3 regions of the Streptomyces sp. SCA2-17 genome follow, and region 3 is predicted to be linked to each of the others. Evidence: predicted binding sites of a transcription regulator. Region 3 holds the regulator's gene; each other region holds the start of a gene.

Region 1 (7,635 bases), 1.9 Mb from region 3:
GGCGCCACGGCGCTCGTCACGGCCGTCGAGGGCGCCGAGGACAGCAAGGAGCTCGCCGCGGGCGACCTGGCCGCGCTCGGCGTCGGCCCGGCCGACACGGTCGTCGGGGTCTCCGCCTCCGGCCGCACCCCGTACGCGATCGGCGCCGTCGAACACGCCCGCGCGGCCGGGGCGCTGACGATCGGGCTGGCCTGCAACGCCGGTTCGGAGCTCGGCCGGGCCGCCGAGCACCCCATCGAAGTCGTCGTCGGGCCGGAACTCCTCACGGGCTCCACCCGGCTGAAGGCGGGCACCGCACAGAAGCTCGTCCTCAACATGCTCTCGACGATCACCATGATCCGGCTCGGCAAGACGTACGGGAACCTGATGGTCGACGTGCGCGCCTCCAACGAGAAGCTGCGCGCCCGGTCCCGGCACATCGTCGCCCTGGCCACGGGCGCCTCCGACCGGGAGACGGAGGCCGCCCTGACGGAGACCGGCGGCGAGGTGAAGAACGCGATCCTCGTCATCATGGGCGGCGTCGACGGGCCCACCGCCGCCCGCCTCCTGGACGCGTCGGGCGGTCACTTGCGGACGGCGCTCCGCACGGCGCGGGGATAGCCGCGCCGTGCCCCCGGACGCCTCCCTCGCCGCGCTCCTCCTCCCCCTCCTCGGCGGCCCGGCGAACCTCACGTCCGTCACGAACTGCATGACGCGCCTGCGGGTCACCGTCCGGGACGCGTCGGCCGTCCGGCGCGAGGAGTTGCGGGCGCTGCCGGGGGTCCTGGGCGTCGTCGAGGACGGCACGGCCCTCCAGGTCGTGCTCGGCCCGGGCAGGGTGGCCGAGGTCGCGGTGGAACTCGCCGGATACGCGGAGCGCGCGGAATCCGCGGAAGCCCTGGAAGCCCTGGAAGCCCTGAAAGCAGAACCCGTCACCGCCGCCGCCCTCGCCGAGCGCGGCGCGGCGATCCGGGCGGAGCGCAAGGCCCGCAACGCGACCCCGGTGAAGCTGTTCCTGCGCCGGATCGCGCAGATCTTCGTCCCGCTGATCCCGGCCCTGATCGGCTGCGGCATCGTGGCGGGCCTGGCCGGCCTGCTCACCAACCTGCACCGGCTGCCCGCGCTCGCCACGGCCCTGACCGCGTGCGCGTCGGGCTTCATGTCCCTGATCGCGGTCTTCGTCGGCTACAACACGGCCAAGGAGTTCGGCGGCACGCCCGTCCTCGGCGGCGCGGTCGCGGCGGTCATCGTCTTCCCGGGCGTGGACCGGGTGACCGCGTTCGGCGAGCGGCTCGTCCCCGGCCAGGGCGGGGTCCTCGGCGCGCTGGCCGCGGCGCTGCTCGCCGCGCACGTCGAACGCCGGTGCCGGCGCCGGGTGCCGGAGGCCCTCGACGTCCTGGTCACCCCCACGGTGACGGTCCTGGTGGCCGGCCTGGTGACGCTGTACGGGCTGATGTACGCGGCCGGGGTGGTCGCCACGGCCATCGGGCACTTCGCCGACCGGCTGCTGACCGGCGGCGGCGCGGCGGCGGGCTTCGTCCTGGGCGGGCTGTTCCTGCCCCTGGTGATGCTGGGCCTGCACCAGGCCCTCATCCCCATCCACACCACCCTCATCCAGCAGCAGGGCCACACGGTCCTCCTGCCGATCCTCGCGATGGCGGGCGCCGGCCAGGTGGGCGCGGCGCTCGCGGTCTACGCGCGGCTGCCGCGCAACGGCTCGGTGCGCAGGACGATCCGCTCCGCCCTGCCGGCCGGCCTCCTGGGCATCGGCGAGCCACTGATCTACGGAGTCTCGCTCCCCCTGGGCCGCCCGTTCGTCACGGCGTGCGTGGGCGGGGCGTTCGGCGGGGGCTTCGTGGGGCTGCTGGCCCAGCTGGGCGACAGGGTCGGCTCGACCGCCATCGGCCCGTCGGGCTGGGCCCTCTTCCCCCTCCTCCAGGGCAGCCACGGCCTGGGCCGGGCGGCGGCCGTCTACGGGGCGGGCCTGCTGGTGGGCTACGCGGCGGGGTTCGTTCTGACGTACGCGTTCGGCCTGAGCCGCGCGTCGCTGCGGGAGCTCAACGCGGCGCCGGGCGCAGAGCCTGCGCATACGCCCGAGGGCGGTGCCCCCCTCGCGGGGGGCACCGCCCTCGGGTGCGTACAGCGTCAGGACAAGTGATCCGGGGAGGATCAGAAGTCCATGTCACCGCCCGGCATGCCGCCCGGAGCGGCCGCGGCGGCCTTCTCCGGCTTGTCGGCGATGACGGCCTCGGTGGTGAGGAAGAGCGCGGCGATGGACGCGGCGTTCTGCAGGGCGGAGCGCGTGACCTTCGCCGGGTCGATGATGCCCTCGGCGATCATGTCGACGTACTCGCCCGTGGCGGCGTTCAGGCCATGGCCGACGGTCAGGTTGCGCACCTTCTCGACGACGACGCCACCCTCGAGACCACCGTTGACGGCGATCTGCTTGAGCGGGGCCTCCAGGGCCAGCTTGACGGCGGCGGCACCGGTGGCCTCGTCGCCCTCGAGCTCCAGCTTCTCGAAGACCGAGGAAGCCTGGAGCAGAGCCACGCCACCACCGGCGACGATGCCCTCCTCGACGGCCGCCTTCGCGTTGCGAACGGCGTCCTCGATGCGGTGCTTGCGCTCCTTGAGCTCGACCTCGGTCGCGGCACCGGCCTTGATGACGGCCACGCCGCCGGCCAGCTTCGCGAGGCGCTCCTGGAGCTTCTCGCGGTCGTAGTCCGAGTCGCTGTTCTCGATCTCGGCGCGGATCTGGTTGACGCGGCCCTGGACCTGGTCGCTGTCGCCGGCACCGTCGACGATGGTCGTCTCGTCCTTGGTGATGACGACCTTGCGGGCGCGGCCGAGCAGGTCGAGACCGGCGCTCTCCAGCTTGAGGCCGACCTCCTCGGAGATGACCGTGCCACCGGTGAGGATGGCGATGTCGCCCAGCATGGCCTTGCGGCGGTCGCCGAAGCCCGGGGCCTTGACGGCGACGGACTTGAAGGTGCCGCGGATCTTGTTGACGACCAGGGTCGACAGGGCCTCGCCCTCGACGTCCTCGGCGATGATCAGCAGCGGCTTGCCCGACTGCATGACCTTCTCCAGCAGCGGGAGCAGGTCCTTGACCGAGGAGATCTTCGAGTTGACGATCAGGATGTACGGGTCGTCCAGGGACGCCTCCATACGCTCCATGTCGGTGGCGAAGTACGCCGAGATGTAGCCCTTGTCGAAGCGCATACCCTCGGTGAGCTCCAGCTCCAGACCGAAGGTCTGGGACTCCTCGACGGTGATGACGCCTTCCTTGCCGACCTTGTCCATCGCCTCGGCGATGAGCTCGCCGATCTGGGTGTCGGCGGCGGAGATGGAGGCGGTGGAGGCGATCTGCTCCTTGGTCTCCACGTCCTTGGCCTGCTCGAGCAGCGCACCGGAGACGGCCTCGACGGCCTTCTCGATGCCGCGCTTCAGCGCCATCGGGTTGGCACCCGCGGCGACGTTGCGCAGACCCTCGCGGACCAGTGCCTGGGCCAGGACGGTCGCGGTCGTCGTGCCGTCACCGGCGACGTCGTCCGTCTTCTTCGCGACCTCCTTGACCAGCTCGGCGCCGATCTTCTCGTACGGGTCCTCGAGCTCGATCTCCTTGGCGATGGACACACCATCGTTGGTGATCGTGGGGGCGCCCCACTTCTTCTCGAGGACGACGTTGCGGCCCTTGGGGCCGAGGGTGACCTTGACGGCGTCGGCGAGCTGGTTCATCCCGCGCTCGAGACCGCGCCGTGCCTCCTCGTCGAACGCGATGATCTTGGCCATGTGAAGTGGTCCTCCCAGGACGGGGTGGATTTCTCCGGACCGCGCTGGCGCCCGCGACGGACGGCCTGCGGACCTGGCGGTTCCTTGCCCCACCCGGTCCGCCGACCTCACCGACGGTCCAAATCTGTCACTCTCACCCGGAGAGTGCTAAGCCCAATGATTAGCACTCGACCACCCCGAGTGCAAGCGGTTCACCCTCCAGACCCTCCGCAAGTGACAGGGGGGCACCTCCCAGCGTTAGCTGGGGGCGCAAGCGGTCCACACGTACGCCCCTCGCACGAGGAGGGCGGGGGTGCCGGAGGGCAAGAGAGAGCCGTACCCATACACAGGCACCCGCACACGCGCGAGGGGTCCGCACCTCAGTGAGGTGCGGACCCCTCCGCAAACCGAGCGAGCCGGTGGTCGATGCGCCGCGTCAGACCTGCGACAGCTTCACCATGTCCGCCTGCGGCCCCTTCTGGCCCTGCGAGATCTCGAACTCGACCCGCTGACCCTCCTCGAGGGTGCGGTAACCGTCCATCTGAATCGCGCTGTAGTGGACGAATACATCCGCACCACCGTCGACCGCGATGAAGCCGTAGCCCTTCTCCGCGTTGAACCACTTGACGGTGCCCTGAGCCATGCCTAACTCCCCTATTACTGGCCCTTGCGCAGGACCGCACTTCGCGGACCCGGGTCAGACCTCACCCCCTGGCAGCCCAGTGGGTGTGCGCCGGAACGCGTCGACCGCGGCTGAATGTATCTGCACGGATGCCGTCTGCAACAGGTCACTCGGACGAGAATTCCGGGCATGGCCGAGCGAGAGAAACGGCTGAACTCCGGGTATTTCAGGGCAAGTCGGGCCGGGAAAAACACAACCAACCCGGCATTTCGTGCACACACTTCGCGCACAACTTGACGGGTTCTCATATGCGTTCGGCACTGACGCCGGGCGGGGATCGCCTCAACTGTATCGCGCTCAACAGCCGGAATCGCCCCGTCCGCTACTGCGGTCGGGGCGATTCCGGGGCCGTCGTGCGGCAATAACGGAAGAACCCTGTGAAACCTCAGCCGCCGGCGACGGCAGGGATGACGGAGACGGCGGAGCCGTCGGGGGTGGGCGTCTGAAGGCCCTGCTCGAAGCGGACGTCGTCGTCGTTGACGTAGACGTTCACGAAGCGGCGCAGCTTGCCGCTGTCGTCGAGCACGCGGGCGGCGATGCCGGTGTGGTTCTCCTCCAGGGACTGGAGGACGTCGGCGAGGGTCGCCCCCTCGGCGGAGACCTCGGCCTGACCACCGGTGTAGGTGCGCAGGATGGTGGGGATACGAACGGTGACGCTCATGGGTGTACTCACCTTCGGGGTGCGTAGGAACAAGAAGTGGGGGCGGCTGACGTCAGCGGCCGGACAGCCCCGCGGCGCGGAACGCCTCCAGCGACGGCCGGATCGTCGCCGCCGGCCCGGCCGCAACGGCATCAAGCGTCTTGAGCCCGTCCCCCGTGTTGAGCACGACCGTGGTCAGCGCCGGATCCAGCACCCCGTCCTCGATCAGCTTCTTCGTCACCCCCACCGTCACCCCGCCCGCCGTCTCCGCGAAGATCCCCTCCGTCCGCGCGAGCAGCCGGATCGCGTCCACGATCTGCGCGTCGGTGACGTCCTCCACCGCGCCGCCCGTCCGCCGCGCGATGTCCAGCACGTACGGGCCGTCCGCCGGGTTGCCGATGGCCAGGGACTTGGCGATCGTGTCCGGCTTCACGGGCCGTACGACGTCGTGCCCGTCCTTGAAGGCGCGCGAGACCGGCGAGCACCCTTCCGCCTGGGCGCCGAAGATCCGGTACGGCCGGTCCTCGACCAGCCCGAGCGCGACGAGCTCCTTCAGCCCCTTGTCGATCTTCGTGAGCTGGGAGCCGGAGGCGATCGGCACCACGATCTGGTCCGGCAGCCGCCACCCGAGCTGCTCGCAGATCTCGTAGGCGAGGGTCTTCGAGCCCTCGCCGTAGTACGGCCGGAGGTTGACGTTGACGAAGCCCCAGCCCTCCCCCAGCGGGTCGCCGATCAGCTCGCTGCAGAAGCGGTTGACGTCGTCGTACGTGCCTTCGATGCCGACGAGCTCGCCGCCGTAGACCGCGGCCATGACGACCTTTCCGGCCTCCAGGTCGTGCGGGATGAACACGCAGGACCGGAATCCGGCGCGGGCGGCCGCGGCCCCGACCGCTCCGGCGAGGTTGCCGGTGGAGGAGCACGACAGGGTCGTGAAGCCGAAGGCGCGGGCGGCCTCGACCGCGATCGCGACCACCCGGTCCTTGAAGGAGTGCGTGGGGTTGCCGGAGTCGTCCTTGACGTACAGGCCGCCGGTCACGCCCAGCTCGCGGGCGAGGTTGCCGGCCTTGACGAGCTTGGTGAAGCCGGGGCTGAGGCCGGGCTTGTCCGCCACGTCGGCGGGGACGGGCAGCAGCGGGGCGTAGCGCCAGATGTTCGCGGGGCCGGCCTCGATCCGCCGCCGCAGCTCAGCGGCTTGACGGGGCCCGCCGGCGGGCAGCTCGTAGGCGACTTCGAGGGGGCCGAAGCACAGGGCGCAGGCGAAAATGGGGCCGAGGGGGAAGCGCTCTCCGCACTCGCGGCAGGAGAGCGCAGCGGCGGGTCCGAGGTCCACAGAAGTGGTAGAGGGTTCAACAGACTGCACAGCCATGGAGGCGAGGCCCTTTCTCCTCATCTTCCTCGCGGCGTACGTCGCCACGAGACGGAATTGGCACCTTCCCCGCCGGGAGCCTCGCATCGAACGATGTCGACGGAGACCGGCTGGAGGGTTGCCGGGGCTTCAACGGGCCGTATCCCTCTGCCCCTCTGGATGAGCGGTATGGCGCTGGGCGGGGCCCAGGCGTTTGTGGCACGCGGTGACCCCGACATAGGACGGCGGTCCGCGTTGTTCAAGACTGTAACGGAAGCGATGGCCCGTTGAGAGGGCCGTCCGTAAGGCGAGATGCGTCACAGCGCATCGCGGCAGCGCATCACAACGAGGAGTCGTACACGTGCTGGAAGAGGTGGAGCGCTGGCTGGCCGAGCGGTCCTGGTCGGCTGCTGATCGTCCGCTCGACGTGCTTCTGGCCGCCAAACGGGAGTCCGGCACGACGGTGAGCGTCGTCCTGCCCGCGCTGAACGAAGAGCCGACGGTGGGCGCGATCGTGGCGGTGATCCGCCGCGAGCTGATGACGGACGCGGTGCCGCTGGTGGACGAGCTGGTGGTCGTGGACTCGGGCTCCACGGACCGTACGGCCGAGGTGGCCGCGGCGGCCGGGGCGCGCGTGGTGCACCGCGACGAGCTGCTGCCCGGCCTGCCCGCCGTGCCCGGCAAGGGCGAGGTCCTCTGGCGCTCGCTGCTCGCGACGACGGGCGACGTCGTGGCCTTCGTGGACGCCGACCTGCGCGAGTTCTCGGCGGATTTCGTGTCCGGGATCGTCGGTCCGCTGCTGACCGACCCGGGCGTGCAGTTCGTCAAGGCGATGTACGACCGCCCGCTGGGCCCGGAGTTCGACGTCCCCGGTGCCGCAAGGTCCGCGGGCCAGGGCGGCCGGGTCACCGAGCTCGTCGCCCGCCCCCTGCTCAACCTGCACTGGCCGCAGCTGGCCGGCTTCGTGCAGCCGCTGGGCGGCGAGTACGCGGCCCGCCGGTCGCTGCTCGAACAGCTGCCCTTCCCCGTCGGCTACGGCGTGGAACTGGGCCTTCTGGTGGACGCGCTGCACACCGTGGGGCTGGACGCGCTGGCCCAGGTGGACGTGGGCGTGCGCAAGCACCGCCACCAGGACGGGCAGGCGCTCGGCCGGATGGCCGCCGCGATCTACCGCACCGCGCAGCTCCGGCTGGCCCGCGGGCACCTGGTGCGACCTGC
Region 2 (7,635 bases), 820 kb from region 3:
GAAAACCCTTGCGGCGAACCTCCCCGACTACGGCCAGGCAGCCTGCCGCACCGCTCTGAAGCGCCTGACGGAGGAAGGCCACCTCCGCAGGGTGACGGAGCGGAAGAAGGGTGACGGCGGCAGCAACCACTGGGTGACCAGGACGTACTTCACGCGGACGCCCCGGGACGACGACTGGTGGGCGGACTTCCAGGCGGGAAACGTCCCGAGGCCGCGCCCGGAGCCGCGGCCGCAGCCGGATCCGGGGCTGCAACCGGCAGTTAAACCGCCCCGCTCGCAGGCGTACGAGGCGCTGGCGCTGGCGGGCCGCATGGACCCGCGGATGACGCTGTCGGCGGCGGACTGCACGGCGCTGGAGCCGATGGCGGAGGAATGGCTGGCCAGGGGAGTGGCGCCGGAGGACATCGCGCGCGAACTCACCGCCGGCCTGCCGCTGGAAGTGCACCACGCGGCCTCGCTGGCCCGCCGTCGCCTGAAGGACAAGCTCCCCCCGGAACGCCCGGCCGAGCCGGCCCCGCGCCGGATCATCCGCATCCTGGAGTGCATGCTCTGCCGCGCCCCGGGCCGCCCGGAAGCCCTTCCCGGCGGCTTCTGCCGCACCTGCCGCGGCGAATCGGCCCCCGACCTCCCCCAGGCCATCCCCCCGAAGGAAATCCACCGCCGGGCCGCCGCCATCCGCGTAAACCTCCGCACCCTCGAAAGGAGCATCAGGTGAGTGTTCAGGAACTGCCTCGTGTCATAGAGGCACCATGGGAGGTAGGAGGCGACGCCATGACACCTGCTAACCCAGCCACTCCCGACCGGCAGCAGCTCTTTGTGGACGACTTCGAAGAGCTCGCCAGGTCGGCGCCGGAAGGCGTGAAGCTCGAATTCATCAAGGGGAAGCTAGAGGTCAAGCCAGTGCCGGATGGTGCCCATGGGGCGATCATCATGTGGTTGCTCAGGCAGTGCATGCAGCAGCGTCCTGAGCTGGACCTGACCCCGGAGCAGCAGCTGAAGGTCGAGAGCTACCGCAAAGGCCGGGCCATTCCGGACGGAGTGCTGGCGCCAGTTGACCACTTCGCGACAAGCGGTGCGTGGGCGGATCCGGCTGGTGCGCTGATGGCCGTCGAAGTTACGTCCCACGATCCGGACACCGACCGGCGAGACCGCCACGAGAAGCGCGACGGCTATGCCCAGGCGGACATCCCGGTCTACCTCCTCGTCGATCGCCAGGCGCACACGGTCGTTGTCCACAGTGAGCCAAAGGACGGCGCCTACCAGGTCTGCACACCGCACCCCTACGGCGACACAGTCAAGCTCCCCGACCCGGTCGGCATCACCCTGGACACCGAGAAGCTCAAGGACTACACCCATTGACCCGGCTGAGGCGCGAGTTCACTCGCCCCCCAGCGCCGTCGGCCCGCGGAAGGCGTTCCCCTGCGTGGACACCGGCCCCGCCGCCTGCGAAGGCGCCCCGTATTCCTTCACGAGCGTCCTCAACTCCTCCGCCGCCCCCTCCCGCTGGTCCGCCGGAAGGCCCTCCAGGAGCGTTTCGAAGCGGTCCTGCCAGACGGCCTCCTGGCGGTCGCGTATGCGCTCGGTCTGTCCGGACGCCGCCGCCGTCTCCAGCGCGCCGGCCGTGCGGTCGAGCCGCTCGAGTTCGGTGCGCTCGCGCGCCTCGTCGCCGCGCCCGAACCAGCGGGCGACCCGCTGCCGCAGCCCGGTCCACGCGTCCGTCCCGGCCGACCGTACGACCGCCGTGCCGCCTGCCGCGGCAACCGCCGCCAGTGCCTCGCTCAGCATTCCGCCGCTCCCCGTCCGCTCCCCGTCGCACAACGAAACGTCCCCGTGCCGGACGCGACGCACGCTAGCGCCGAACCGCCCGCCACCACGTCCGTTCAGCGGGAAATACGATGATTGTCGACACCTGTGGCCTCAGTCGGATTCGCGTGCGAGTTCGAGCGCGAGGGTCTGCAGGATCTCCTCCGTCGGCGCCTCGGGCGCGCTCTCGTCGTACGCGTCCGCGACCGCCTCGAAGGCCAGCATCAGGCCGCTGATCAGCGCGCTCATGGGCTCGGAGAGCTGGTTGAGCACCGCGAGCCCGACCTCTCTCGCCTGTGCGCCGACGGGCACCATGAACTCGTCGGGGATCACCTCGCCCAGCAGGGACGACACGTAGTCCGTCCCCACGCCGCCGCGCAGGGCCGTGAGCGCCGCGATGGCCTTGAGCTTGATCTCGTTCTCGGTCATGGAGCGAGCGTAGGAGCAACAGGCACTCCGGACGCCCATCCCGGGCCGCCGGCTACGCGCTGACCGCGTGTCCCAGCAGCATCACCGGTGCTCCCGCGGCGCGGGTCAGCACGATCACGCAGGAGTTCGGGCCCGCGAGCTTCAGCTTCTTGCGGAGCTCTTCCGGCTCCACCGCCGAGCCGCGCTTCTTCACGGTCACGACCCCCACCTCCCGCTCCCGTAGCAGCGCCTTCAGCCGCTTCAGGTTGAACGGGAGGACGTCCGTGATCTCGTACGCCGACGCGTAGTCCGTGGCCCGCAGCTCGTCGGCCGTCACGTACGCGATCGTCTCGTCGATCAGGCCGCTGCCGGAGAAACAGGACGCCACGTCCGCCACCAGGTGCGCGCGGATCACCGCCCCGTCCGGCTCGTACAAATACCGCCCCACCGCCCGTACCGACGGATCCGGCAGCCCCGCGCCCACCAGCGAGTGCCCGCCCGGCAGCAGCGTCGCCCGCCGCGCGCCCGGCGCCGTGCCGAACCACAGCACGGCCTCCTTCACGTCACCCCCGTCGGAGATCCACTCCGCCTCCGCGTCGTCCGGGATCGCCTCGTGCGGCACCCCGGGGGCGATCTTGAGGGCGGCGTGCGGCGCCCGGCGGGCCGCCTCGACGGCCCACGACAGGGGCGGGGAGTACGCCTCCGGGTCGAAGATGCGGCCGCGGCCGCCCCGCCGCGCCGGGTCGACGAACACCGCGTCGTAGCCCGCGGTGTCCACCTCGGCCACATCCGCGCAGCGCACCTCGATGAGCTCCGCGAGCCCCAGCGCCTCCGCGTTCGCCCGCGCGACCTCGCAGGTCAGCGGGTCGCGGTCGACCGCGAGGACGCGGATGCCCAGCCGGGCCAGCGCGATCGCGTCGCCGCCGATGCCGCAGCACAGGTCCGCCACCGAGCGGATGCCGAGCGCGGCGAAACGGGCAGCGCGGTAGTCCGCCACGGAGCGGCGCGTCGACTGCTCCACGCCGTTCGGCGTGAAGAACATCCGGTACGCGTCCTCCGCCCCGAACTTCGCCACCGCCCGCTGCCGCAGTCGCGCCATGCCGAGCGCCGCCGACACGAGCTCCGCGGGGTGGTCGCGGCGCAGCCGGGTCGCCGTGGCCAGCTCCCGGGCCGGGTCGTGATCGCGCAGCTCGGCGAGCAGGCTCCGGCCCTCCTCCGTGCGGAGCGCGGTGAAGGCGGCGACGGGATCGGTGGCGGGATCAGTGGCGGGACCGGCGGCGGCTACGGAGGCGGGTTCGTTCTGTGCTGGCACCCGGCCATTCTTGCCCAGCCCTCTGACAGGGCGCCCCTTCTGTCCCGCCCACTGCCCGGATCGAACCCATCGAACTCATGAACAACAATCGGAAGTGTGAGCTCCCGAATATCCGGTCCCCGCCCCGGCCTCCGATCCGCCCGCCGCGCCGCCGCCGTCACCCCGCTCCTGCTGGCCGTGCTCCTCAGCGGCTGCTCCGGTTCGTCCGGGGACGGCGGTGGCGAGAAGAAGGCGTCCGGCGCTCCCTCTCCCGGTACGCACTCCACGGTCACGGCCTCCCCGTCGGCTTCCCCCGACGCCGCCGCCTACCGCCGCTGGGGCATCGACAAGCCCCTCGCCGCACCCCCGGCCCCGCCCTCCGCCAAGCTGACCGACGGGCTGAGGTCCGGGGCCGCCCCCAAGGTGATCCGGCGCGTGCCCACCAACGACAAGGTCGTCTTCCTGACCTTCGACGACGGTGCGGAGAAGGACCCGGAGTTCGTGAAGATGGCCAAGGACCTCAAGCTGCCCTTCACGATGTTCCTCACCGACGACATCGCCCGCGCGGGCACCGGCTACGGCTACTTCGAGCAGCTGCGCGGCGAGGGCAACCGCAACAGCATCAACAACCACACCCTCTCCCACCCCAACCTGCGCACCCTCTCCGCCGACGCCCAGCGCCGCGAGATCTGCGGGCAGCAGGACGTCCTGGAGAAGAGGTACGGCGGGAAACCGCCCCTGTTCCGTCCGCCCTACGGCAACTACAACGACGCCACCCTCGCCGCGGCCGGCGGCTGCGGGGTCAAGGCGCTGCTGCTGTGGGAGGTGACGATGCAGATCAACGACATGCGCTACGCGCAGGGCGACAAGCTGCGCCCCGGCGACATCGTCCTCGCCCACTTCCGCGGACCCTCGGAGCTCAAGGGCACGACGATGACCAAGATGGTCGCCAACATGCTGCGCAGCATCGAGCGGCAGGGATTCACGGTGGCCCGCCTGGAGGACTACGTGTGAGGGCTGGCGTGCGCGGGCCCGGGGAATCCGGAGGATTACGACCCGCGGCTCGCGGGCAGATCCACTTCCGCGCTCCGTGCCCCGACCGGCCGGGTGCGCACTCCCAGGAGTGAACCGGCGAGCTCGCCGCACGGCGAATTGGCACTCCGCTTGACCGAGTGCTAACCGCGTCATAGTCTCGGCTCCGTTGGCACTCTCCACCCGGGAGTGCCAAACGCAGCGACGGGCAGAATCCGGCACCCGCGACGACGGATCCTCCTGGTCGCCACCTCAGACAGATAACCCCGTGAATCTCCGAAGGGGGAGGTCGGATCGTGACGACCGCCAGCTCCAAGGTTGCCATCAAGCCGCTTGAGGACCGCATCGTGGTCCAGCCGCTCGACGCCGAGCAGACCACGGCCTCCGGCCTGGTCATTCCGGACACCGCCAAGGAGAAGCCCCAGGAGGGCGTCGTCCTGGCCGTGGGCCCGGGCCGCTTCGAGGAGGGCAACCGTCTTCCGCTCGACGTGAACGTCGGCGACGTCGTGCTCTACAGCAAGTACGGCGGCACCGAGGTGAAGTACAACGGCGAGGAGTACCTCGTCCTCTCGGCTCGCGACGTGCTCGCGATCATCGAGAAGTAATTCACCCCGTTTGATGTGATCTGCGCCCTGGTTCCCGTGTGTGTAAGCCGCCGGGGTCCGGGGCGCGGTTCGTTTGAGAGGACTTGAAGCAACCCATGGCGAAGATCCTGAAGTTCGACGAGGACGCCCGTCGCGCCCTCGAGCGCGGTGTCAACAAGCTGGCCGACACGGTCAAGGTGACGATCGGCCCCAAGGGCCGCAACGTCGTCATCGACAAGAAGTTCGGCGCCCCGACCATCACCAACGACGGCGTCACCATCGCCCGCGAGGTCGAGATCGAGGACCCGTACGAGAACCTGGGCGCCCAGCTCGTCAAGGAGGTGGCGACCAAGACCAACGACATCGCGGGTGACGGCACCACCACCGCGACCGTCCTGGCCCAGGCGCTGGTCCGCGAGGGCCTGCGCAACGTCGCCGCCGGCGCCTCCCCGGCCGCCCTGAAGAAGGGCATCGACGCCGCGGTCAAGGCCGTCTCCGACGAGCTGCTCGCGACCGCCCGCCCGATCGACGACAAGGCCGACATCGCCGCCGTCGCCGCCCTGTCCGCCCAGGACAAGCAGGTCGGCGAGCTCATCGCCGAGGCGATGGACAAGGTCGGCAAGGACGGTGTCATCACCGTCGAGGAGTCCAACACCTTCGGCCTGGAGCTGGACTTCACCGAGGGCATGGCCTTCGACAAGGGTTACCTGTCGCCCTACATGGTCACCGACCAGGAGCGCATGGAGGCCGTCCTCGAGGACCCGTACATCCTCATCCACCAGGGCAAGATCTCCTCCATCCAGGACCTGCTGCCCCTGCTGGAGAAGATCATCCAGGGTGGCTCCTCCAAGCCGCTGCTGATCATCGCCGAGGACGTCGAGGGCGAGGCCCTGTCGACCCTGGTCGTCAACAAGATCCGTGGCACCTTCAACGCCGTGGCCGTCAAGGCCCCGGGCTTCGGTGACCGCCGCAAGGCGATGCTGGGCGACATGGCCACCCTGACCGGCGGCACCGTCGTCGCCGAGGAGGTCGGCCTCAAGCTCGACCAGGTCGGCCTGGACGTGCTGGGCTCCGCCCGCCGCGTGACCATCACCAAGGACGACACCACGATCGTCGACGGCGGCGGCGACTCCGCCGACGTCCAGGGCCGCGTCGCCCAGATCAAGGCCGAGATCGAGTCCACGGACTCCGACTGGGACCGCGAGAAGCTCCAGGAGCGCCTCGCCAAGCTCGCCGGTGGCGTCTGCGTCATCCGCGTGGGTGCGGCCACCGAGGTCGAGCTCAAGGAGAAGAAGCACCGTCTGGAGGACGCCATCTCCGCGACCCGCGCCGCGGTCGAGGAGGGCATCGTCTCCGGTGGTGGCTCCGCGCTCGTCCACGCCGTCAAGGTGCTCGAGGGCAACCTCGGCAAGGAGGGCGACGAGGCCACCGGTGTCGCCGTCGTCCGCCGCGCCGCCGTCGAGCCGCTGCGCTGGATCGCCGAGAACGCCGGCCTCGAGGGCTACGTCATCACCTCCAAGGTCGCCGAGCTCGACAAGGGCCAGGGCTTCAACGCCGCCACCGGCGAGTACGGCGACCTGGTGAAGGCCGGCGTCATCGACCCGGTCAAGGTCACCCGCTCCGCCCTGGAGAACGCCGCCTCCATCGCCTCCCTGCTGCTCACGACCGAGACCCTGGTCGTCGAGAAGCCGGCGGAGGAGGAGGCCGAGGCCGGTCACGGCCACGGTCACTCGCACTAATCCCGCACTGACCTCCCGCCGCGCACTGCGGTGAGCGGTGAACGGTAAGCGGTAAGCGGTGAGCAGTAGCCGGTCCGGAGCCCGGCACCCCTGATGGGTGCCGGGCTCCGGCCGTTCTCGTGCCGGGCTCCGGCCGTTCCGCGGCGTCCGGGGTTACGCCGGCCCCGACTCCAGCTGCCGCTTCAGCCCCAGCATGTCGTAGATCCACCAGCCCTCGGCGATCTTCCCGGCGCGGAAACGGAACGTGGTGGTGCCCTCCATGGTCACTTCCTGACCGGTGGGCTGGTGGCCCATGAAGTCGCCCTGGTGCACCCCGCGCCACGTCCAGCGCGTGGCCACCTCGTCGCCCTCGGCGAGCTGGGAGTGAAGGGTGAAGGCGAAGTCGAACGCGTCCCGCCAGCCCTCGACATCGGAGCGCATGGCATCCAGACCGATGACGACGGGCTCCTCCTTGCCGATGTCGTGGTCGCGGTAGTCGGCGGTGAAGAGCTCGTCCATCAGACCGAGATCGCCGTCCCGCGCGACCTCCTCGAAGAAGCGGCGGGCGGTGGCCTTGTTCAGCTGCTCGTCGCGGACCACGTCGAGGTCGGTGAAGGCCGGCACCCCGTCGCAGAGCGCGGCCATCTCGGCGAAGATCCGGTCGGTCTCGGGGAGCTTCGAGTTGCGCATCGCGGCCTCGTGGGACGGGAACTCCACGATCTCCACGTAGTGGCCGTCCTGCGCGCGGTCCTTGCCCACGATCGCGTGGGTGGCGGTCCGCTTCCCCTCGGTCGCGGCG
Region 3 (7,635 bases):
CCGACGACGACGTCCACGCAGACCGCTACCTCATCGCCGAGGAAGCGCTCACGGCCGCGGGCTTCTCCTGGTACGAGGTCTCCAACTGGGCCACGACCGACGCCGGCCGCTGCCGCCACAACGAGCTCTACTGGCGCGGCGCGGACTGGTGGGGCGCGGGCCCCGGCGCGCACTCCCACGTCGGCGGCGTGCGGTGGTGGAACGTCAAGCATCCCGGCGCGTACGCGCAGGCGCTGGCCGAGGGCCGCTCTCCGGGCGCGGGCCGGGAGGTCCTGCCGGACGAGGACCGGCGGGTGGAGCGGATCCTGCTGGAGCTGCGGCTGGTGGAGGGGTGTCCGTTGTCTTTGCTGCGGCCCGCTGGTGCGGCGGCGGCCGCGCGGGCGCTCGCGGACGGGCTGCTCCAGCCCGGCCCGTACGAGCAGGGCCGCGCGGTCCTGACGCTGCGGGGGCGGCTCTTGGCGGACGCGGTGGTGCGGGACCTGGTGGACTGACACGGGGCTCCGCCCGGACCCCGGTCCTCAATCGCCGGACGGCTCAAAAATATTCGAGCTGTCCGGCGATTGAGGCGACGCGCGTCAGGGGCACGTCACGAAATCGATCAGCTCCTCCACCCGCCCCAGCAGCTCCGGCTCAAGATCCTTGTACGAGTGCACGGACGACAAGATCCGCTGCCACGCCGCCCCCGTGTTCAACGGCCACCCCAGCGCCTCACAAACCCCCGTCTTCCAGTCCACTCCCCGCGGCACCCGCGGCCACTCCCGGATGCCCACGGAGGAGGGCTTGACCGCCTCCCAGACGTCCACGTACGGGTGACCCACGACGAGGACGTGCTCGCCCGTCACCTCCGCCGCGATGCGGGACTCCTTGGAACCGGGCACGAGATGGTCCACCAGGACGCCGAGCCGCGCGTCCGGGCCGGGCGCGAAGGAGCGGACGATCGCGGGCAGGTCGTCGACGCCCTCCAGGTACTCGACGACCACGCCCTCGATGCGCAGGTCGTCGCCCCACACCCGCTCCACGAGCTCCGCGTCGTGGCGGCCCTCCACGTAGATGCGCCCCGCCCGGGCGACCCGCGCCCGCGCGCCGGGGACGGCGATCGAGCCGGACGCCGTCCGGGCGGGCCCCCGCGACGCGGGAGGCGCCGCGGCGGGCCGTACGAGGGTGACCACGCGCCCCTCCAGCAGGAACCCCCGCGGCTCCATCGGGAAGACGCGGTGCTTGCCGAAGCGGTCCTCCAGGGTCACCACCGGCCCCTGCGCCGTCTTCTCGCAGCGGATCACCGCCCCGCAGAAACCGGTGGTGACCTCCTCGACCACGAGATCGGCCTCGGCCGGCACCTCGGGGGCGGCCGCCGTCCGCTTCCAGGGAGGGGTCAGGTCAGGTCCGTACTCTCTGCTGCGCATGCGCGCCATTGTGGATCACGATCACGGTCACCCTCACGACACACCGAAGCGCGCCGCCAACGCGTCCCGCTGCGCCCGCACGAACGCCGCGTCCACCGCCGCCCCGTGCCCGGGCACGTACACCGCGTCCTCGCCGCCGAGGGCCAGCAGCCGGTCCAGGGCCGCGGGCCAGCACCGGGGGAGGGCGTCCGGGCCGGCCTGCGGCTCGCCGGACTCCTCGACGACGTCCCCGCAGAAGACGACCTCGGGCGCGCCGCCGCGGCCCGCGACGAAGACCGCAAGGTCGTGCGCGGTGTGGGCGGGCCCGAGGTTGGCGAGGAGGGCCTGGCGGCCGCCGCCCAGGTCCAGCGTCAGCTCCCCGCTGACGCCGTGCCGGGGCACGACGAGGCGCTCGGCGGCCTCCGCCGCCGCCCCGGGCGCGAGCCCGTACCGCTCCGCGTCCAGCCGCAGCTCCTCGCGCTCGCGCCGCATCAGCTCGTCGGCGCCCACGGCTCCGTAGACCTCCGCGCCCGGGAACGCGGCGGTGCCGAATACGTGGTCGAAGTGGGGGTGCGTAAGAGCGATATGCGTCACGCTCCGGCCGAACAGCTCCCGCACCTCGTGCCCGAGCTCCGCCCCTTCCGCAACCGTCGCCCCGGTGTCCACGAGCAGCACACCCGTACTGCCCACGATCACTCCTACTGTGGCGTCCCACACAGGCATGCGGCGGCGTGCGACCCCGGGCGCGAGCCGTTCCCACCGCGCTGCCGCCCCCCGCCCTTGCTGACCACTGTCCATACCAGGACGCTAGCGGGAGCGCGGTACGGTTGCCCGTCCGGCCGCTTCGCCCGGGCTGCCGCGGGCGCGCGGCGCGGACGGCTCTTGCCCTGGCTGTGGTGCACGGCCGTACACTGGCTGGAGGGCTTTGGCACTCGCCACCACTGAGTGCCAGGATCGGCCCCGTAAGACGGTCTGGACTTGGAGGTGCGCGCGATGCTGAGCGAACGCAGGCTCGAGGTGTTGCGCGCCATCGTCCAGGACTATGTGGGCACCGAGGAGCCCGTCGGCTCCAAGGCCCTCACCGAGCGGCACCGCCTGGGCGTGTCCCCGGCCACGGTGCGCAATGACATGGCCGCGCTGGAGGAAGAGGGCTTCATCGCCCAGCCGCACACCAGCGCCGGCCGCATCCCGACCGACAAGGGCTACCGGCTCTTCGTCGACCGGCTCGCGGGCGTCAAGCCCCTGTCGACCCCGGAGCGGCGCGCCATCCAGAACTTCCTGGACGGCGCCGTCGATCTGGACGACGTCGTGGGGCGCACGGTCCGCCTGCTGGCGCAGCTGACCCGGCAGGTCGCGGTGGTGCAGTATCCGTCGCTGACCCGCTCGACGGTGCGCCACGTGGAGCTTCTTTCGCTCGCGCCGGCCCGCGTCATGCTCGTCCTGATCACCGACACCGGCCGGGTCGAGCAGCGCATGATCGACTGCCCGGCTCCGATCGGGGAGACCTCGCTGGCGGATCTCCGCGCCCGGCTCAACAGCCGTGTCGTGGGCCGCCGGTTCACGGACGTGCCGCAGCTGGTCTCGGACCTCGCCGACTCCTTCGAGCAGGAGGACCGCGGAACCGTTTCTACGGTGCTCGCCACCCTGCTGGAGACGCTCGTCGAGGAGACCGAGGAGCGGCTCATGATCGGCGGCACCGCCAATCTCACCCGCTTCGGGCACGACTTCCCCCTGACCATCCGGCCCGTGCTGGAGGCGCTGGAGGAGCAGGTCGTGCTGCTGAAGCTGCTGGGCGAGGCCAAGGACTCCGGGATGACGGTCCGCATCGGGCATGAGAACGCTCACGAGGGACTGAACTCCACATCGGTCGTCGCCGTCGGCTACGGTTCGGGCGACGAGGCAGTCGCCAAACTCGGCGTGGTCGGACCGACCCGCATGGACTACCCCGGAACGATGGGAGCGGTACGCGCAGTGGCACGTTACGTCGGACAGATCCTGGCGGAGTCGTAAGTGGCCACGGATTACTACGCGGTCCTGGGCGTACGCCGCGACGCCTCGCAGGACGAGATCAAGAAGGCCTTCCGCCGCCTCGCCCGCGAGCTGCACCCGGACGTCAATCCGGACCCGAAGACGCAGGAGCGGTTCAAGGAGATCAACGCCGCTTACGAGGTGCTCTCGGATCCGCAGAAGAAGCAGGTCTACGACCTCGGCGGCGATCCGCTGTCGGCTTCCGGCGGCGGTGGCGGGGCGGGCGGCTTCGGCGGCGCCGGCTTCGGCAACTTCTCCGACATCATGGACGCCTTCTTCGGGCAGGCGGCGCAGCGCGGTCCGCGCTCGCGCACGCGGCGCGGCCAGGACGCCATGATCCGTCTCGAAGTGACCCTCGACGAGGCCGCGTTCGGGACCACCAAGGAGATCCAGGTCGACACGGCCGTCGTCTGCACCACGTGCAGCGGCGAGGGCGCGGCCCCGGGCACCTCCGCCCAGACGTGCGACATGTGCCGCGGCCGCGGTGAGGTCTCGCAGGTCACCCGCTCCTTCCTCGGCCAGGTCATGACCTCGCGGCCGTGCCCGCAGTGCCAGGGCTTCGGCACGGTCGTGCCGACCCCCTGCCCGGAGTGCGCCGGCGACGGCCGCGTCCGCTCGCGGCGCACCCTGACCGTGAAGATCCCGGCCGGTGTCGACAACGGCACCCGGATCCAGCTCGCGGGCGAGGGCGAGGTCGGCCCCGGCGGCGGCCCCGCCGGCGACCTCTACGTGGAGATCCACGAGAAGCAGCACACGGTCTTCCAGCGCCGCGGCGACGACCTGCACTGCACGGTCACCATCCCGATGACGGCCGCGGCCCTCGGCACCAAGGTGCCGCTGGAGACCCTGGACGGCGTCGAGGAGATCGACATCCGGCCCGGCACGCAGTCGGGCCAGTCGATCCCGCTGCACCAGCGCGGTGTCACGCACCTGCGCGGCGGCGGCCGCGGTGACCTCATCGTCCACGTCGAGGTGATCACCCCGAACAAGCTGGACCCGCAGCAGGAGGACCTGCTGCGGCAGCTGGCGAAGCTGCGGGGCGAGGAGCGGCCGATGGGCGAGTTCAAGCCGGGGCAGCAGGGGCTGTTCTCGCGGCTGAAGGACGCGTTCAACGGGCGCTGAGCCCCCGTAACACCCTTGTCGGCGATCGCCGGGCGGGCCCCTCGCGGACCCGTCCGGCGATCGCCGTTGCCTGTGACACGATGTGTGCATGGCTTACGAACCCAGGGTGGCTTCCGCGCTCGCCGGCCTGTGCCGGCACCCGGTCGTGCAGGCCCCCATGGCGGGCGGTGCCTCCGGGCCGGCCCTCGCGGCCGCGGTCTGCGAGGCGGGCGCCCTCGGCTTCCTGGCCGCCGGCTACAAGACGCCCGCGGCGATGTACGAGGAGATCAAGCAGCTCCGGGCCCGTACCGCCGCACCCTTCGGTGTGAATCTGTTCATGCCCCAGCCCCCCGCCGCCGATCCGGCCGCCGTCGAGGTCTACGCCGAGCAGCTCGCCGGCGAGTCCGCCTGGTACGAGACGCCGCTCGGCGACTGGGACCAGGGCTGCGACGACGCCTACGAAGCCAAGCTCGCGATCCTCCTCGACGACCCCGTGCCGGTCGTCTCCTTCACCTTCGGCTGCCCCTCGGCGGAGGCCGTCGCCGCGCTCCGCGCCGCCGGCACGCGCACCGTCGTGACCGTGACCTCGGCCGCCGAGGCGCTGGCCGCCCGTGACGCCGACGCGGACGCGGTGTGCGCCCAGGGCGTCGAGGCCGGCGGCCACCAGGGCACCCACCGCGACGACCCGCACGCCGACGGCACCGGCGCGGGCCTCGGCCTGCTGTCCCTGATCGCCCAGGTCCGGGATGCCGTCGACCTGCCCGTGATCGCCGCCGGCGGGCTGATGCGCGGCGAGCAGATAGCCGCCGTCCTCGCCGCGGGAGCCTGCGCCGCGCAGCTCGGCACCGCGTTCCTGGCCTGCCCCGAGTCCGGCGCCCACGCGCTGCACAAACAGGCCCTGACCGACCCGATGTTCGGTGGTACGGAGCTGACCCGGGCCTTCTCGGGCCGCCCGGCCCGGGGGCTGGTGAACCGTTTCATCCGGGAGCACGGCCCGTACGCCCCGGCCGCGTACCCCCAGGTCCACTACCTGACGGCCGGGCTGCGCAAGGCCGCCGCCGCGGCGGGCGACCCGCAGGCGATGAACCTGTGGGCGGGCCAGGGCCACCGCCTGGCGAGGCCGCTGCCGGCGGCGGAGCTGCTGACGGTCCTGCTGGGGGAACTGGGGGCGGCCCTGGGGATGTTGAGCGATATGCGAGGGAGCAAGTCATGACAGCGCCGGTGTTCCTGGTCGAGGAGGACGCCCTGACGGGGGTCTTCCCCGGTACGGTCTTCCCCCTCGACGGCCCCGAAGGGCGCCACGCCGTCTCCGTCCGCCGCCTGCGGGTCGGCGAGGAGATCGGGCTGACGGACGGTCAGGGCACGGGCGCGTTCGGCACCGTGGCCGCCGTCGAGGGCAAGGACCACCTGGACGTCGCCGTGACGTCCGTACGCTCCGAGCCGCTGCCCGAGCCCCGCATCACCGTCGTCCAGGCCCTGCCCAAGGGCGACCGCGGCGAGCTCGCCGTCGAGACGATGACCGAGACCGGCGTCGACGCCGTCGTCCCCTGGGCCGCCTCGCGCTGCATCACCCAGTGGAAGGGCGACCGCGGCCTGAAGGCGCTCGGCAAGTGGCGCGCCACGGCCCGGGAGGCCGGCAAGCAGTCGCGCCGCCTGCGCTTCCCCACGGTGAGCGAGCCGATGACGACCCGGCAGGTCGCCGGGCTGCTCGCGGACGCGGCCTTCGCCGCCGTCCTCCACGAGGAGGGTCACAGCGCCCCCCTTGCCACGGCGCCGCTGCCCGCCACGGGCGACATCGTCCTCGTGGTCGGCCCCGAGGGCGGCGTCTCGCCCGAGGAGCTCGCGGCCTTCGCCGAGGCCGGCGCGCGGCCGTACCGCCTGGGGGCGAGCGTCCTGCGCACCTCCACGGCAGGGACGGCGGCCACGGCGCTGCTGCTGGGGCGCACGGGGCGCTGGTCCTGAGGGACTGTTTCCGGGCACCGGGGGAACTTCTGAGGAGCGGGATGACGGGGGTCACGAGGGGGGAGCAAGCTCTGCCATGGCAGCACAACTCCGCACACGGGACTACGGTCAGATGCTTGACCTCGTCGTCGCCGTCCTGGAGAACGAGGATGCCGACGCCGCCTGGCACGTGATGGCCCGGCAACTGCTGGACTCACTGGGCTGCGACTCCGCGACCTTCTCGCACGTACGGGTCGCCGAGGGCACGGGCTCGGTCGTCGGCTGGGCGCCGGAACCGCTGAGCCGCGTCGTGGACGGCCTCGTCCAGCGGCGCATCCAACAGCGGCACCCTTTGCTGGAGTACAGCCTTACGGAGACGGCGCCGGTGAACATCGCCGACATCTGCGACGGCTGGCGCAACACCAACTGGTACCGGGAGGCGCGCCGCGACTTCGGCGTCACCCAGCAGGTGGGCGTGCCGCTCCTCCACGAGAACGGCGGGATGTGTGTCGCCCTCCTGGGCCGCCGGGGCGACTTCATGTCCCATGACCTCGCCTTCCTCAGCCGCCTCCAGCCGGTGATCCAGACGATGGGCAGCCACCTGTCCGAAATGAAGCGCCTCCGGAGCGTGGGGGCGCCCGCGGCGGGCGGCGACCTGACACCGCGCGAGGCGACGGTGCTGGGGCTGCTGGCGGAGGGCTTGACGGCGGCTGCGATCGCCCGCCGCCTGGCCATCTCCCCCCACACGGTGAACCGCCACCTGGAACGGATCTACCGCAAGCTCGGCACGAACAACAGGGTGTCGACGGTGGCGGTGGCGCGGCAGGAGGGGCTGGTCGCCTGAACCGGCTGAACCGTTGGTCGGTTCGCCCAACTCTGCTGCTGGAAACCGCTATTCCCGGCGTGGGCGTCCTCCGGAGCACTCCCGGGCAGGGTGCGTTTGTAGGGAGGGGGCGCCCATGGGACGCCACCGGAAGAAGTCGCTTCTCGGACGTATCTGCGCGGTGATCCGCGAGTTCGGGAGGTGGCTGACCGGGCGGTGACCGCCAGTCCTCACCGATACTGAGGGCTGACGGCCACAGCCGTCCGAATCACTTTCGGTGGACCCTCGTCGCGGACAAGCCCTCCGTGGCGGGGGTCTATACGTGCAGCCGGTCGCCCAGCTGCACGCTCACCAAGCTAG

The links. The regulator HrcA, encoded in region 3, represses chaperone genes, less so after heat shock. The targets are predictions, from matches to a motif close to TTNGCACTCNGNNNNNCNGAGTGCNAA.
Region 1: groL (chaperonin GroEL) is a predicted target of HrcA. The motif match lies at 3,932-3,958, and genes of this name have one in related genera.
Region 2: groES (co-chaperone GroES) is a predicted target of HrcA. The motif match lies at 4,655-4,681, and genes of this name have one in related genera.

Annotation. Positions count from the first base shown of each region.
Region 1 is NZ_CP117521.1:3,679,508-3,687,142, reverse strand. Features, by position in the region: gene murQ (N-acetylmuramic acid 6-phosphate etherase) at 1-600, shown strand, start outside; gene PS271_RS16675 (PTS transporter subunit EIIC) at 608-2,137, shown strand; gene groL (chaperonin GroEL) at 2,149-3,771, opposite strand; gene PS271_RS16665 (cold-shock protein) at 4,187-4,393, opposite strand; gene PS271_RS16660 (ubiquitin-like small modifier protein 1) at 4,818-5,093, opposite strand; gene thrC (threonine synthase) at 5,146-6,462, opposite strand; SAM riboswitch class I at 6,456-6,604, opposite strand; gene PS271_RS16650 (glucosyl-3-phosphoglycerate synthase) at 6,779-7,635, shown strand, end outside.
Region 2 is NZ_CP117521.1:2,615,535-2,623,169, reverse strand. Features, by position in the region: gene PS271_RS11580 (hypothetical protein) at 1-715, shown strand, start outside; gene PS271_RS11575 (Uma2 family endonuclease) at 772-1,359, shown strand; gene PS271_RS11570 (hypothetical protein) at 1,378-1,785, opposite strand; gene PS271_RS11565 (hypothetical protein) at 1,918-2,232, opposite strand; gene PS271_RS11560 (THUMP-like domain-containing protein) at 2,285-3,523, opposite strand; gene PS271_RS11555 (polysaccharide deacetylase family protein) at 3,620-4,516, shown strand; gene groES (co-chaperone GroES) at 4,831-5,139, shown strand; gene groL (chaperonin GroEL) at 5,235-6,857, shown strand; gene PS271_RS11540 (ester cyclase) at 7,011-7,635, opposite strand, start outside.
Region 3 is NZ_CP117521.1:1,791,885-1,799,519, reverse strand. Features, by position in the region: gene hemW (radical SAM family heme chaperone HemW) at 1-491, shown strand, start outside; gene PS271_RS08095 (DUF3097 domain-containing protein) at 576-1,403, opposite strand; gene PS271_RS08090 (MBL fold metallo-hydrolase) at 1,437-2,180, opposite strand; gene hrcA (heat-inducible transcriptional repressor HrcA) at 2,376-3,392, shown strand; gene dnaJ (molecular chaperone DnaJ) at 3,393-4,532, shown strand; gene PS271_RS08075 (nitronate monooxygenase) at 4,621-5,724, shown strand; gene PS271_RS08070 (16S rRNA (uracil(1498)-N(3))-methyltransferase) at 5,721-6,473, shown strand; gene PS271_RS08065 (helix-turn-helix transcriptional regulator) at 6,550-7,296, shown strand; gene PS271_RS08060 (hypothetical protein) at 7,624-7,635, opposite strand, start outside.